Regions from separate parts of the Nicoliella sp. ESL1149 genome, predicted to be linked through region 1. Evidence: a T-box and tRNA genes for the amino acid it is inferred to sense, from the RefSeq annotation. Region 1 holds a T-box; the other holds one or more tRNA genes.
What was found. A T-box is a leader RNA that pairs with one kind of tRNA and senses whether it is charged. The one in region 1 lies ahead of leuS (leucine--tRNA ligase), so its partner is inferred to be a tRNA-Leu.

Region 1 (8,177 bases):
AATTATTGAAATGCTTGATCTTAAGCGCCCAATTTATGAACAAACTGCAGCTTATGGTCATTTTGGTAGAACAGATATTGATTTGCCATGGGAACATACGGATAAGGTTCCAGATTTAAAAAAATACTTTAATTTATAATATAAAAAGCGGCTTTACAAAGCCGCTTTTTATTAAATTATAGAGGTACATGAATGAAATTTATTAAGTTAACTCAAGATACAAATATTAAAATGGTAACGATCGCACTATGGATTGCTGTTGTTTTAAGCGCTATAGAAGGTACGGTCGTTGCTACGGCTACACCAAGTATCGTGGCTAGTTTTCATGATGTTTATGGTGTTAATTGGATTTTTTCAGTATATTTATTGACTTCTACAATTATGACACCAATATACGGAAAGTTAGCTGATCAATTTGGTCGTAAATTAATTTTATTGTCTGGACTTGTAATATTTATAATTAGTTCAGTATTATTAGGACTAGCTAATAGCATGACGACATTAATTATTGAACGAGCTTTTCAAGGAATCGGAGCAGGGGCTATTCTACCAATTGCCAATACTATCATAGCCGACATGTATTCATTTTCAAATAGAGCTACCGTTATGGGAGTCAATAATTCTATTTGGGGTGTAACATCAGTTATTGCTCCATTATTAGGTGGTTTTATTGTTGATAATTTTGGTTGGCAATTTATTTTTTGGGTAAATGTTCCTTTTACTCTCTTAATAATTATATTGGTAAGTTATGGTCTACATGAAAGAAAAATTAAGCAAAACAATATTATAGATTATTTAGGAATATTATATTTAACGATAATAGTTTCTTCCATGATGTGGATTATAGATACATTAGGAAAAAGAAAAATTGATTTACAAGTGATTTCATGGAATATAATAATTATTATTGTTGTTGGAGTCATATTTGCTAGAAGAGAAAATTCGTTTAGTGAGCCTTTGATACCAATGCATTTATTTAAATCAACTACTTTTGTTACGCAAAATTTGATTATGTTTTTAATTAGTGGGTATTTAATTGCACTAAATGTTTATTTGCCTGATTGGATTCAAGGATTACTAGGATATCACGCAATTTTCTCAGGTTTTGCTATGGCCCCAATCTCATTATTATGGATTTTTGGTTCATTTATTTCTGGTTTCTTATTGACAAAGATATATGCTAAAAAAATTACTAATATTGGACTTATCTTTATGATAATTGGATCTGCGTCAATGACGCTTGTATCGCAACAATCAACTATTTTTTCTTTAATAATTATCTCAGCTATAAATGGTTTAGGATTAGGAATGATTATTACAAATGCTACCGTCGCTGTTCAAAACGAAGTTGATGCCAAAAACATTGGTGTAGCAACGTCATTTAATACATTATGTCGAAACATGGGTCAAATATTATTCATTACGATTTTTGGAATTATCATGAATACTTCTTTAAGAATTGGTAGTTTACAAACTGACCATCCTAAGAGAACGTTGCGATTGATGAGTAAACTGATAAATCCAAAAACTGCTCAATCATTATCAAATAAAATGGTTGAACAGCTACATGAAATTCTATTTTCAGGTTTGCATAACGTTTTTGTGATTGGGTTAGCTTTAATTGTTGCAATTTATTTAATTAATTTTTTTGATGTCAAAAAAAGACGGAAAGATTAGTTTTAACGTTTCTGAATTGCAATTAAAAATGGTGGAAAATGAATTTGATTTAAAAATTGATATTGCAAGACGGTGTATTGTTTTTGGTCCAATTGGGATCCAAACTTCAATACATCGTTTTTTTCTTGTTGTCCTCCCGGATGCCCGTAATAGACGACAAGAATAACAATTCCATTTGGTTTTAGAAGCGATAAGCATCCTTTGATTGCATCAATTGTTGTTGCACTGCGAGTAATCAAATTATGATTTCCACCAGGAAGATATCCTAAGTTAAAAATGGCAGCATTAATTGAGTGCGTAACTAATTTTTTAATATTCTCATGTCCTGAATTAAATAGGGTAACTCGATTTAACAGATTATTTTTTTCCAATCGTAAAGTTGTATTTTTAATAGCTTGTTCTTGAATGTCAAAACCATAAACAAGGCCTTTATTACCAACAAGTTTTGCTAAAAATTCTGTATCATTACCATTTCCTACTGTTCCATCGATAACGTAATTACCTGATTGGACAAATTGTTTGAGAAGTTCATGACTATAATTTATTGCTGAAGAAATTTTCAATATTAAACCTTCTTAACTAAATTTGCTTTTATTAAATATCTCTGCTATTATAACACTAATTTAATAAATTAAATCAAATGGATTAGTAGCGAACAGTATTCAAAAGAGACTAAATGGTTGGTGTGAATTTAGGATTATTGTTTTGTGAACTCGCCATTATCATTTTTTTAATTGAACTAATAGTAAATTAAGACGTTTTCCGCGTTATGGATTTGAGAGCCAATTGGAACTTAGGTGGTACCGCGGTATATTCGTCCTATAAGATTATTTCTTATGGGATTTTTTTATTTTAAGGAGGAATTTTGATTATGGCTTATGATCACTTGAAGATTGAAAAAGCATGGCAAAAATATTGGGATGACCATGAAACATTTAAGACTAGCGATAAAATGGATAAAGAGAAGTATTATGCACTTGATATGTTCCCTTATCCATCTGGAAAAGGACTTCACGTTGGACATCCTGAAGGTTATACAGCAACTGATATTATGTCTCGGATTCAACGAATGAAAGGAAAGAATGTTTTACATCCAATGGGATGGGATGCATTTGGTTTACCTGCAGAACAATACGCATTAAAGACTGGCCACCAACCAGGTAAGTTTACTGAAGAAAATATTAATCATTTTCGTGAACAAATTAAATCATTGGGATTATCATATGACTGGTCGCGTGAAGTAAATACCACTGATCCAAGTTATTACAAGTGGACTCAATGGATTTTTGAACAATTATATAAGCATGGTTTAGCTTATGAAGATGAGATTGAAGTTAACTGGGCTCCTGATTTTATGGGTGGGACCGTTGTGGCAAACGAAGAAGTTGTTAACGGTAAGACCGAACGTGGTGGCTATCCAGTTTATCGGGTTCCAATGCGTCAATGGGTATTAAGAATTACCGCTTATGCCGATCGTTTAATTGATGATTTGGATGACTTAGACTGGCCTGAAAGTATTAAGGAACAACAACGTAATTGGATTGGTCGTTCTGTTGGGGCTAGTGTTGACTTTAAAGTTAAGGATCATGATGATAAGATTACGGTATTTACGACTCGTCCAGATACCTTATTTGGGGCTGGGTACATGGTCTTAGCTCCAGAACACGAATTAGTTGATAAAATTACGACTCCTGAGCAAAAAGACAAAGTTGCTGCATATAAAAAGAAGGTCGAAACTAAGTCCGACCTTGAAAGAACTGATTTAAACAAGAATAAATCAGGAGTATTTACTGGGGCATACGGGATTAATCCAGTAAATGGTGAAGAATTACCAATCTTTATTGGTGACTATGTTCTTAATTCATATGGTACTGGTGCCATCATGGCGGTTCCAGCACATGACCAACGTGACTACGACTTTGCTAAGAAATTTGATTTACCGATCAAACCCGTTATTGAAGGTGGAGATATTAGTAAAGAAGCTTACACTGGTGATGGTAAGCATATTAATTCTGGTTTCTTGGATGGTATGGATAAACAAACTGCAATTGATACGATTATTAAATGGTTAGGTGATCATAAAGCAGGGAAAAAGAAGGTTAATTATCGTCTTCGTGATTGGATTTTCTCTCGTCAACGTTACTGGGGGGAACCAATTCCAGTTATTCATTGGGAAGATGGGGAAACGACTTTAGTTCCGGAAGATGAATTACCATTACGTTTACCAGAAACTGATGATTTACAACCATCAGGTACTGGTGAAAGCCCATTAGCTAATATTAAAGATTGGGTGAACGTTACCGATAAGAATGGTCGGAAGGGTAAACGTGAAACGAACACAATGCCACAATGGGCTGGTAGTTCCTGGTACTTCTTAAGATATATCGATCCACATAATGATAATAAAATTGCTGATCCTGAAAAATTGAAATATTGGTCACCAGTTGATCTATACGTTGGTGGTGCTGAACATGCTGTTCTTCATTTACTTTACGCTCGTTTCTGGCATAAGTTCCTTTATGATATTGGTGTTGTTCCTACTAAGGAACCATTCCATAAATTGGTTAACCAAGGAATGATTTTAGGTAAGAATCATGAAAAGATGTCCAAGTCTAAAGGAAACGTTGTTAATCCTGATGATATTGTTCAAGAATATGGTGCTGATACTCTTCGTCTTTACGAAATGTTTATGGGACCATTCACTGAATCTAAGCCTTGGAGTACTGAGGGAATTAAGGGATCATATCGTTGGTTGAACCGTGTTTGGCGCTTATTCGTTAATGATGATGATAAACTTAGTGATAAAATTGTCGATGAAAATGATGGTTCATTAGATAAGATTTATAACCAAACCGTTAAAATTGCTTCGGATGATTTTGATGGGATGCGTTTTAACGTTGCTATTTCACAGATGATGGTCTTTATTAATGAAGCTTATAAAGTTAAAACAATTCCTCGTGAATATTTTGAAGGCTTTGTTAAACTTCTTTCACCAATTGCCCCTCATATTTGTGAAGAATTCTGGAAAATTGGTGGACATCATGAAACGATTGCTTATCAATCATGGCCAACTTTTGATGAAAGCAAATTAGTAGAAGCTACGGTTCAAGTTGTTGTTCAAGTGAACGGAAAAGTTCGTGCACATATTGAAGTAAGTAAAGACTCTTCAAAAGATGCTACTAAGAAAAAGGCTTTCGAAGATGAAAAAGTAAAAGAATTTATTGACGGAAAAGATATTAAGAAAGTTATTATTGTTCCAAATAAAATCGTGAACATCGTTGCCAAATAATTGAAAAAAACTGATTACATTTTTGTAATCAGTTTTTTACTGTTAAAAAGTAAAATTTGTTAAATTGTTATTGATATAATGAACTTTTTTATTTACAATTAATTCATTGTGTTAAAAAGTTGAAATAAGAAAGTAGGAAGTTAAATGAAAGAATCACGCAAAGAAACTGACGAACTTGGCGTTGATGATCTCAAATCCCGTGATAAAATGCTCACGGGATCTATGTGGATGACAGCAGGAAGTATCTTGTCACGGATTTTAGGAGCCATCTATATTATTCCATGGCGAAAATTATTAGGAAGTGAGTATCTACCTGCTAACGCATTGTATGTTCAGGGTTATAACGTTTATAGCTTATTGTTGATCGTTGCAATTGCTGGGATTCCATCTGCAATCGCTAAACAAGTGGCTCATTATAATGCAATGAATGAGTATGGAATTGGGGTTAAGTTATATAAAAGAGGCTTAGTAATTTCAACATTAATGGGAATTATTTCTGCAATTCTTTTTTATTTTATTGCTCCTTTTATTTCCAATAGTGATCCAGCTGTTATTCCAGTCATGCGTTCATTAGCTTTGGCAATTTTAATTATTCCTACGGTTAGTATTACCAGAGGTTTTTTCCAAGGATATCAAGACATGGCTCCTTCAGCTATTTCACAGTTCATGGAACAAGTTTTCAGAATTGCTTATATGTTATTGATGACGTTCCTAATTATTGATGTTTGGCATGGCAAATGGACAACGACAGTTACCCAGTCAACATTAGCAGCTTTTATTGGTTCATTGGCAGCTTTATTGACCTTAGGTTTGTACTATCTTAAACGGCGTAAGTATTACCATCGACTAGTTGCTAATAGTAATAATAAAGTCCATGTTGATACGATGAAGTTATATAAAGAGATATTTCAACAAGCACTTCCATTTATCATTTTAGGTGCTGGGACTTCTATTTTTCAGTTAATTGATCAATATACATTTTTTGATCTAATGCATATTTTTAGAAATTACCCTTATGCAATTGTTCAAAAGTTATATGCTATTTTTGCTGGAAATGCCAATAAGTTAATTATGATAATCGTATCGTTGGCTTCTTCATTTGCGATAACGGTTGTGCCACTCTTGTCTGAAGCATACACTAATCGTGATTTGCATAAAATTAGGACCCAAATCGTGAATGGATTAATCTTATGTGAATTCGTCATGTTTCCAGCTTCTCTTGGAATGGCTGCAATTGCGGGTCCTCTAAACCGAGTTTTTTATGGTTTAGGTCGTCAGGGACTTTCAGCAAATATTCTTTCATTTTATGCTTTGATTGGGATTAGTTTAGGATTATTTACTGTGTTATCCGCAATGATGCAGGGAATTTCTCAAAATAAATTAGCTGTTAAATACTTTGTAATTGGAACGATCGTGAAAATAGTAGCCCAAATTCCAGCAATTTATTTCTTTGGAACTTTTGGACCGTTAATATCCACAGGATTAGGGTTTATGGTAGCTAATTTTTTGATTATGTTTTCAATGAAAGATCAATTTGGGGTTAATTACCGTAAAGTGATTATGAGAACAAATCAGATTCTTTTATTCTCGTTGCTAACATACTTAGCAGCCTTAATTGTTGTAAAATTAACGAATTTAGGATTGGCAACTTTTATGGATGTTGAATCATCAATTGCTAGTTTAATTGTTACTGGATTGGCATCATTAATTGGTGGAATTGTTTATGTCTATTGCATTCTTAAATCACGTTTAGCTGACGATGTCTTAGGTGATCGAATGATTAGATTAAGATCGAAATTGCATATAAAATAAAAAAATGCTTAATTTGTAATTAATGAAAAACACCCCAAAGTCGTTTAGACTTTGGGGTGTTTTTTTATTTTCTATTTTGATGTTCTTTCATGTATTCAGGAATTTTGTGAATAATTTGATGTGGTAAAACAACATATTGATTTTGAGCAAGTTGATCTGCAATATCACTATGAGCATAAACAGCACTAAGAACGGCATCATCTAAGTTCTTAAATTGAGCACTGAATCCGCTGATCATTCCAGCTAATGTGTCACCCATTCCACCAGTTGCTTGTGCTGGTGTTCCACAAGGATTGACATAAATATCATTATTGGTATATACACGGGTATGATGGGATTTTAATACGACAATTCCGTTCAAATCTTGTTGAGCACGTTGATTTAATGCATTATCATCTTGTTGTGATAATTTAATTCCAGAAAGGCGTTCCCATTCTACTTGATGGGGGGTAAAAATTAATCGTGCTTTTGGTAAAGATATTTCTTTGGTTGCAACAAGTGTGATGGCAGAACCATCAATTATTAAAATCTGATCTGGAGTGACCCAGTCAAAAACATTCTTTAAAATTTGAAGACTTTGATCATCAGTACCTAAACCAGGTCCAATCACAATTACGTCTGCTTTATCTACTAGTGGATGCAGTGTCTTAGGATTTGTAAAGTCAGTTATCATTGCTTCAGGTAATAGGGAGTGAAGGCTGGAACGATTAACTAAGTCACTAGCAGTGGTTACTAGACCTGCTCCTGAGTAAACACTAGCCATACTGGACATGATAATAGCACCACCAAACTGAGCGTTACCACCAATTAAAATTACGTGTCCATAAGTTCCTTTAAAGCTATTATTATTTCTCTTAACAATTGTTCTTTTAACCAATTCTGGCGTTATTTTTTGCAATTAAATCACCTCATTTTTATTATAGCATTCCAAATAATATGCAAAAGTGTTTAGTCCTGGAAGTTGATAATAAATATGCTACTATGATATTGAAGAGTAATTGAGGAGGAATTTTGATGATTAACTGGAAAGAACAAGCTAATTCATATAAAAATGATTATTTAAATGATTTAAAAGAACTGGTAAAGATTGATAGTGAAAGAGACGATAAAAATGCGACCGACGAATATCCACTAGGACCTGGTCCTGCTAAAGCATTACAAAAATACTTAGAGTTTGGTAAAAGAGATGGATTTAAAGTTAAAAATCTCGATAACTTAGTCGGATATATTGAATATGGTGAAGGAAATGAAACCCTTGGTATTTTAGCTCATGCAGATGTTATGCCTGCAGGTGAAGGATGGAATACTGATCCGTTTGATGCCATCATAAAAAATGATAATATTTATGGACGTGGCACTTCAGATGATAAGGGACCAGGATTAGCAGCTTATTATGGTT
Region 2 (8,177 bases), 250 kb from region 1:
ATTCAATAAAATAATTATATTATATAACAGTTGATAATTCATATCATTTCCGAGGAGAATTTTAATGACATTAAAAGATTATACTAATTTGACTTTGCATACAGATGCATATGAAATTAATATGATGCAAACTTACTTTACTAAACATATGCAAAATCGGCGCGCCGTTTTTGAAGCTTTTTTTAGAAAAATGCCATTTGATAACGGTTATGCTATTTTTGCTGGCTTAGAGCATATTATTAATTATATCCAAGATCTTCATTTTACTGAAGAGGATATTGACTATTTGAAAAAAAATGGAGATTACACTGATGAATTTTTAGATTATCTTCGTAACTTTAAATTTAATGGTACTATCCGCGCAGCTCAAGAAGGTGACATTGTTTATAGTCATGAACCAGTTATTCAGGTTGAGGGTAACCTTTGTGAATGTCAATTAGTAGAAACTGCTATTTTGAATATTTTCAATTATCAAACTTTAATTGCGACTAAAGCATCAAGAATTAGAAACGTTGCAGGAAATGATGTTTTAATGGAGTTTGGAACTCGTCGTGCTCAAGAAACAGCAGCAGCTATTTGGGGAGCTAGAGCTGCATTTATTGGTGGCTTTAATGCTACTTCGAATGTTCTTGCTGGCCAAAAATTTGGAATTCCAATTGCGGGAACTCATGCGCACGCACTTGTTGAATCTTTTGGAAATGATTACGATGCTTTTATGGCATATGCTCAATCCCATCGAACTTGCATTTTTCTTGTTGATACCTATGACACTTTAAAGAGCGGTGTTCCCAATGCAATTAAAGTTGCAAAAGAAATGGGAGATAAGATTAATTTTGCCGGAGTTAGAATTGATTCTGGTGATATGGCATACCTTTCTAAACGTGTTCGGGAAATGCTTGATGATGCTGGTTTTAAGGATACTAAGATTATTGCATCAAATGATTTAGATGAAAACACCATTACTAGTTTAAAAATGCAGGACGCTAAAATTGATACATGGGGAGTCGGAACTAAATTAATTACAGCTTTCGATCAACCATCATTAGGTGGGGTCTACAAGATGGTCTTAGTTGAACATGCTAATGGTAAAATGGTTAATACCATTAAAGTTACTAATAATGCTGCTAAGGTTTCCACACCAGGTAAAAAACAGGTTTGGAGAATTACCAAAAAGTCTGATGGTAAATCAGAAGGTGACTACGTTGCATTGAGTGATGAACGTCCGGATAAGCAGAAAGAACTTTATATGTTCCATCCTGAATTTACTTATATTAATAAAACTTTAACGGATTTTGAAGCACGTCCATTATTGCATACTATTTTTGAAGATGGTAAGTTGGTATATAATCAACCATCTCTTCAAGCAATTCAAGACCATACTAAACGAGCCTTAGCATCATTATGGCCAGAATATAAACGTGCTTTGAATCCACAAGATTATCCAGTGGATTTATCTCAAAAATGTTGGGATACAAAAATGGAAACAATTAAACAAGTTCATCAATACGTAAAATCTTTAAATAAATAAGGAGGATTTTAGATGCGACCATTACAAAAACAAATCATTGAAGATTTAAAGGTAAAACCTAAGATTGATCCAAAGCATGAAATTAGAGTTAGTATTGATTTTATAAAGGAATATCTTAATCATTATCCATTCCTTAAAACATTGGTGTTAGGGATTTCAGGTGGCCAGGATTCGACTTTGACTGGGAAGCTATGTCAAATGGCAATTGATGAAATGCGCAAGGATACTAATGATAGTAGTTATAAGTTTATTGCTGTTAGATTACCATATGGTGAACAAGCCGATGAAGCTGATGCAATGGAAGCAATTAAATTCATGAATGCTGATGAAACTGTCAGAGTTAACATTAAAGCATCTGCTGATGCGATGGTTAAGTCTGTAGAGCAAGATGGACCTCAAATTAGTGATTTTAATAAGGGCAATATTAAAGCTCGGGAAAGAATGATTGCCCAATATGCGATTGCAGGTCAAAATGCTGGGGTAGTTGTTGGAACAGATCATGCAGCTGAAGCAGTCACTGGTTTTTATACTAAATTTGGTGATGGAGCAGCAGATATTACGCCAATTTGGCGATTAGATAAACGACAAGGAAGGGAACTATTGGACGTTTTAGGTGCTCCAAAGCATTTATATGAAAAAACACCAACTGCAGACTTAGAAGATGATCGGCCAGCATTACCTGATGAAGTTGCATTAGGAGTTCGTTATCAAGATATTGATGATTATCTCGAAGGAAAAGAAATTAATGAAAAAGCTGCCGAAACGATTGAAAATTGGTATAATAAAACTGCTCACAAACGTAATTTACCAATCAATGTTTATTCAACGTTTTGGAAATAAGATAAATTAAAGGAGTTTTTTGATAACATGAAAGTTGGAAATATTAGTGTTTATGTCCCTAAAGTTTCACAAATTTTAGAGGATAGTGATAAATCTGGTGCTGAAATGGGTAAATTCTTTGAACCATTGAAAACAGCAATTGAAAAAGATGATCTTTCAAGTGTTGATTTAGCCAAAACAAAAGAAGTATTTAAAGAAGGTACTGACGATTACAAGCAGAACCTCAAGAAATTTGAAAACTTAGCTGTCCCAGTTAAATTAATTGGAAAGCATAAGTCAATGACTGCTAATTACCGTCATTATGTTGATGCCTGTGAAAAGATGCTTGATACAATCGATGTTCCCGCTAAAAAAGTTGATGTTAAGCAATTTAATGAAGCTGAAAAAGAACAAGATGAATATATTCAAAAAGTAATGCATTGGGTTCAAAAAATTATGATTTAAGATTAATGATAGTAGAATTTATAATTCTACTATTTTTTTTCGTATTTAAAAGAGAATAGGGGGTGAATATAATTTTAACAAATCAAGAATTACAGGAATTAGTAGAAGACGTTTCAATGAGATATTTTGCCAAACCTTTCTTACATCATGCTTATTTTAATTCACGTTTAAGGACCACGGGAGGACGCTATTATCTTAAAAGTCATGATATAGATATTAATCCTAAAATGATAACTGAGTATGATAATAAGGTGTTATTAGGTGTAATTAAACATGAATTATGTCATTATCATCTTCATTTAGCTGGATATAGTGGTCAACATCGGACAGTTGAATTTAAAAAGCTATTAAGGACGGTTGGGGGAACAAGATATGCCCCGAAAGCGAGTTTAACAAATTGTTATTTATATGTTTGTTCAAATTGCAATCAAAAATATTACCGTAAAAGAAAAGTAAATGTTCAAAAATATGTTTGCGGGAAATGTCATGCTAGGTTAAAATTAATTCGAGATAAACCTAGGAGGAAAATATAATGGAGAAAATTGTTGTTCGAGTGCCATCCACTTGTTCAGATATAATAATGGGGAGTGATGCTTTTGGATTAACATTTGCTCGTTATTGTACGGTGATTGTTGAGGAAGAAACGGATCATTGGAGAGTAAATCATGCTCTAGGTAATAATATTCCACATAACGAAGATAATTTAATTGTTCAAACTATTTTAAAAACTAATGATACGATTCATCCTCATCAAATTACAATTATGTCTGATATCCCTCAGAATCAAGAAGTTGGTTCCAAGAATGCAATGATAATTGCTGGAATTAAAATTGCTAATGTTCTAGGTAAAATGAATTTATCCTTAGATGATCAGATTAAAATTGGATATAAATTAAACCATAATCTATCAAAAGTAACGGCTGCTATTCTTGGTGGTTTAACTATCGCTGATATTAATAATGACCAAGTTACCGCAATTAATGCTAAAATTCCGGTTATGAGTGCATTAGTTGTCGCAAACAAGCAAATAAATTTAAATGATTATAAACTTCCTGACAAGGTTAATTTGAGGGATGAGTTAAAAATATCTTCAATTTCAAGTGTCTTCACTGCTGCGCTTATGGATGATGAGTGGAGTAAAGCGGCAATGGTAATTGAAGAAAATCCGTTTTTTAGTAATATTGAGAAAGAAAATTTGGATAAATTAGATTGGGTTAAGGATAATGCTCATTCTTTAGGAATTTACGGAACGTTTATGCTTACTAATTCAACCGTCATTACTTTGGGAAACGAAAGTGCATTGAGTAAGCTACAGGATTATTTGAATAATGATTTTCAAAATGAATATGATATTAAAATTATTCCAATAAGCAATAATGGGGCATCAATTCATGGAGAATAAAAAAACAATTGCAATTTTCATGATAATTTGATATATTATTAATTGTAATTCTTTGCGGCCATGGCGGAATTGGCAGACGCGCAAGATTAAGGATCTTGTCGGGAGTTATCCCGGTGGAGGTTCGAATCCTCTTGGCCGCATTCTAAAAAGAGCTGATCTTAATTGATTAGCTCTTTTTTTTATTTAAATAAATGAAAATAAAACGGCCGATTATTTAATCGACCGTTTTATTTTTTAATAACTACTTTGTGTAGAATCAGACGAATCTCCTGATGTAGAACCTGAATCATCGTTAGTTGTAGTTTGTTGAGTATTTAATTTTTTACTATCTGATAATCCTAAGCTGTGTCGGATGGTATTAGAAACTTTCAAAAGTTCCTGAGGTTCTGCTACTTGATAATCAATTCCATCAATAGTAGCATCTTCACCTTGTAATGTTTGCGATTTAATATGGTGGGTAGCATCGCCATATTTAGCACGCATTGCAATCATATCATTAAATGGGATATCCGTTTTAAGATTTCCCTTTAGTGACGAAAGAATTGATTTATAACGAGGTAATGATGAAATGTTCATTCCCTTCATAACCAATTTCTGAAGAACTTCTCGTTGTCTTTGTTGACGTCCATAGTCACCAAGTGGATCTTGATGTCGCATTCTAGAATAATCTAAGGCTGCAGCACCATTTAAAGTTTGCTTACGACCCTTGACAACATTTGCTGCTTCATAATGGAAAGTTAATTTTGGATTAACGGTAACTCCTCCAACTGCGTTAACCATTTTTTCAAGACCACCCATATTAACAATAGCGTAGTAGTCAATTGGAACATCTAATAGATTTTGTACGGTTTGAATTGCTGATGTTGCTCCACCAATCGTATAAGCAGCGTTGATTTTTTCATACGGTTGAGAGTCACCAGGAACGGTAACTTTAGTATCACGTGGAATACTAGTTAATGTGATAGTTTCCTTTTTAGGATTGACTGTTGCTAGAATAATGGTATCAGTTCTTCCAGTATCATCTCTTCCTAATGCTCCAGTATCAGTTCCAAGTAATAAAATTGATAAAGGTTTATTATTATTAATTATTTGAGAAACATTTCTCATTTTTTTAGCACTATCTTGTTGATAGGTTCCATTGAATGATTTTTTGGCACTGTTATAAGCGTTATACATAAAGATAAGGCCAGCCCCAAATAGAATCATTACCGCAAGCAATACCCAACGTTTCCATGGTTTACGTTTTGTAAAACGTGGCCCATTTTCTTCGCGTCGAGGAAAGTTATCTTGTTGGTTATCATCGTTATTCATAATATTATTCCCCATTTTTTAAATAATTAAGTCTAATTATATGATAAAGCCCTTCGTCATAGTAGGGATTTCATAAAATTTTAAATGCTTTTTAATAGTTAAAATTATCTATTCAAAATCATACCTTTTCTTATGTTATAATTCAAGGTATTATCGTTTTAAGGAGGGGATATTGTGACAGTTTTATGGAATAGTATTTCAGGAGTATTGGTGGTCCTTTTAATTATTGTGGTTGGATTTATTTTAGCTAAAATGAATTGGTTCGACGACAAATCAACTAAATTAATTGCTAAGTTAGTTACGCAGGTAGCTTTGCCAGCAGATATGATTTTTACGATCACATCAAATTTTAAAGCAAAGGTATTATTAGCAACATTACCAGATTTAAGATTCCCAGTACTATCTATGTTGATCTTATTTGGAATTTCAGTTGCAGTGGCGAATGTTTTACATATTAGAAAGACCCACCGCGGTTTGTTTGAGTCAATGTTTTTTAATTCTAATACCATTTTTATTGGATTACCGATCAATATGGCATTATTTGGAATAAGTAGTCTACCTTATGTATTGGTATATTATATGGCTAATACGACGTTCTTTTGGACATTAGGGGTCTATCTAATTCAAAAGGATGGAGAAGCGGATGCTAAAATTAACTTTACTAAAGCTTTAAAAAAATTATTATCACCACCATTATTGGGATTTATTTTAGGGGTGATCATCGTTTTGATTCAAGGGCAATTACCTTGGTTCAAACTACCACTTTTCTTAGATAAAAGTTTAGCATATATTGGGGGGATGACTGTTCCACTTTCAATGCTTTTTATTGGGATTGCAATTGCACAAACTAGTTTGCATGATATCAGTTTTTCAAGAAAAACCATTGGGGTTTTAGTTGGTCGTTTCTTAATAGCTCCATTATTGATGACGTTATTAGTTGTTCCAACAGGAATGCCGATTTTAATGAAACAGGTTTTTATTATGCAAGCAGCCATGCCAGTAATGACAAATGCGCCAGTTGTTTCTAAGTTATATGGAGCAGATGAAAAATACGCCTCTATTACGGTTGCTGAAACAACGGTGTTGAGTTTGGTCATTGTGCCGATTTTAATGTTTTTAGTTCAAAAGATATAATACAATAGTTTTTTTAGTTTAAAACAGTTACAATAGATGTTGCAAATCATTTGAGAGGTGGAATAAAATGTCAGTTTTAGTAATTATGCGTCATGGAGAAAGTCAAGCAAATCGTGATCATATTTTCACCGGCTGGACAGATGTTCCACTGACAAAAAAGGGAATTAACCAAGCCCATCAAGCAGGTCAATTATTAAAGAAAACTGGATTAGATTTTTGGGATGTTCATACCTCTTTTTTGATTCGAGCAATCGATACAACAAATATTGTTTTAGATGAGATTAACCAAGCTTTTATTAGTGAACATAAAACCTGGCGATTAAATGAACGCCATTATGGGGCTTTAAGAGGACTAAATAAACTTGAAGTCAAAGCTGAGGTTGGTGAAAAGCAATTTAACCTTTGGCGAAGGAGTTTTAAAACGGTTCCACCGCTTCTTAAATATCGTGATAATGAAGAAAGATATACAAGAATTGGGGTAAAAGAACCACTTGGAGAAAGTCTTGAGATGACTTATAATCGTTTGATGCCTTATTGGGAAGATCAAATTGCACCTAGACTATTGGATCAACATAATCAATTGATTATTGCCCATGGAAGTACCCTGCGAGCATTAATTAAATATTTAGAACGAATTGATGATGATGATATTGATAAAGTCGAGGTACCAAATGGAGTTCCAATTGTTTATCATCTAAATGATAAACTTCAAATTGAAAAGAAAGAAATTATTAGAGAATAAAAAATGATGTTAGATTGAAAAATCTAACATCATTTTTTTATTTTGTTAAGCTAAAGTTCCCATTGGATCCCAAGGATCTAACACAACTGGTTTTTTAGCTTGATCTTTCTTTTGTTTTTCGGAGAGATATTTCTTGTTAATAACAACTTGGTAAGCATACTTCTTGAACCATGATTCGCTCATGACGAAGTAACCTTCGTTTCCAACTTTCTTACCCCAACTATTTTCAACTTTCCATTTTGTTGGTTTGCCGTCAACAATATCAACTCCAGTAAGAACCATTGCATGATTCATCATACTTTCGCCAGAATCTAATTGTTCACCCTTAGTCATTGAAAGGTCCATCTTTAATAAGTCATCTTTTTGGAATAATTTATCATCCATGTATCCTTTTTGACGATCAGAGTATTGACTGACGTCACTACCAAACCAAACACTTTCACCATTCTTTAATTGTTTAACAGCTAATTTTTCAAAATCATCCATTGATAGGTTTAAATGTTTAACCTGACGACCATTAACGACGTTCCCTAACATATCAATCGTATAAGTTTTGTTAAAAGGCTTATCATCAGTAGGTGAGTTGATCATTGAAACGTAATCTTCTAAATCTACTTTTACGTATTTATCATAGAAAGACTTAGGAGTAAGATCTTTAGCAATGTGATACTTCTTATCCTTATCACGATATTCAAAGTTGAACTTTTTAGTTGGTTCGCCTAGTGCAAAGACTAATAAGCGATAAACTTCAGCCATCATTTCATCTTTACGAGTAC

Region 2: it has a tRNA-Leu gene. The T-box ahead of leuS (leucine--tRNA ligase) is inferred to sense a tRNA for this amino acid. The anticodon was not compared.

What each region holds. Positions count from the first base shown of each region.
Region 1 covers NZ_JBYLUE010000002.1:1,219,848-1,228,024, forward strand. The annotation lists gene metK (methionine adenosyltransferase) at 1-139, shown strand, start outside; gene AC3B6G_RS05965 (MDR family MFS transporter) at 193-1,677, shown strand; gene mnmM (tRNA 5-(aminomethyl)-2-thiouridylate-methyltransferase MnmM) at 1,680-2,240, opposite strand; T-box leader at 2,304-2,502, shown strand; gene leuS (leucine--tRNA ligase) at 2,549-4,966, shown strand; gene AC3B6G_RS05980 (putative polysaccharide biosynthesis protein) at 5,111-6,778, shown strand; gene AC3B6G_RS05985 (NAD(P)H-hydrate dehydratase) at 6,843-7,676, opposite strand; gene pepV (dipeptidase PepV) at 7,793-8,177, shown strand, end outside.
Region 2 covers NZ_JBYLUE010000002.1:966,975-975,151, forward strand. The annotation lists gene AC3B6G_RS04650 (nicotinate phosphoribosyltransferase) at 65-1,528, shown strand; gene nadE (NAD(+) synthase) at 1,541-2,368, shown strand; gene AC3B6G_RS04660 (hypothetical protein) at 2,396-2,812, shown strand; gene AC3B6G_RS04665 (SprT family protein) at 2,875-3,345, shown strand; gene AC3B6G_RS04670 (homoserine kinase) at 3,345-4,214, shown strand; tRNA gene AC3B6G_RS04675 (tRNA-Leu) at 4,269-4,354, shown strand; gene AC3B6G_RS04680 (LCP family protein) at 4,449-5,525, opposite strand; gene AC3B6G_RS04685 (AEC family transporter) at 5,700-6,659, shown strand; gene AC3B6G_RS04690 (2,3-bisphosphoglycerate-dependent phosphoglycerate mutase) at 6,727-7,401, shown strand; gene AC3B6G_RS04695 (C1 family peptidase) at 7,447-8,177, opposite strand, start outside.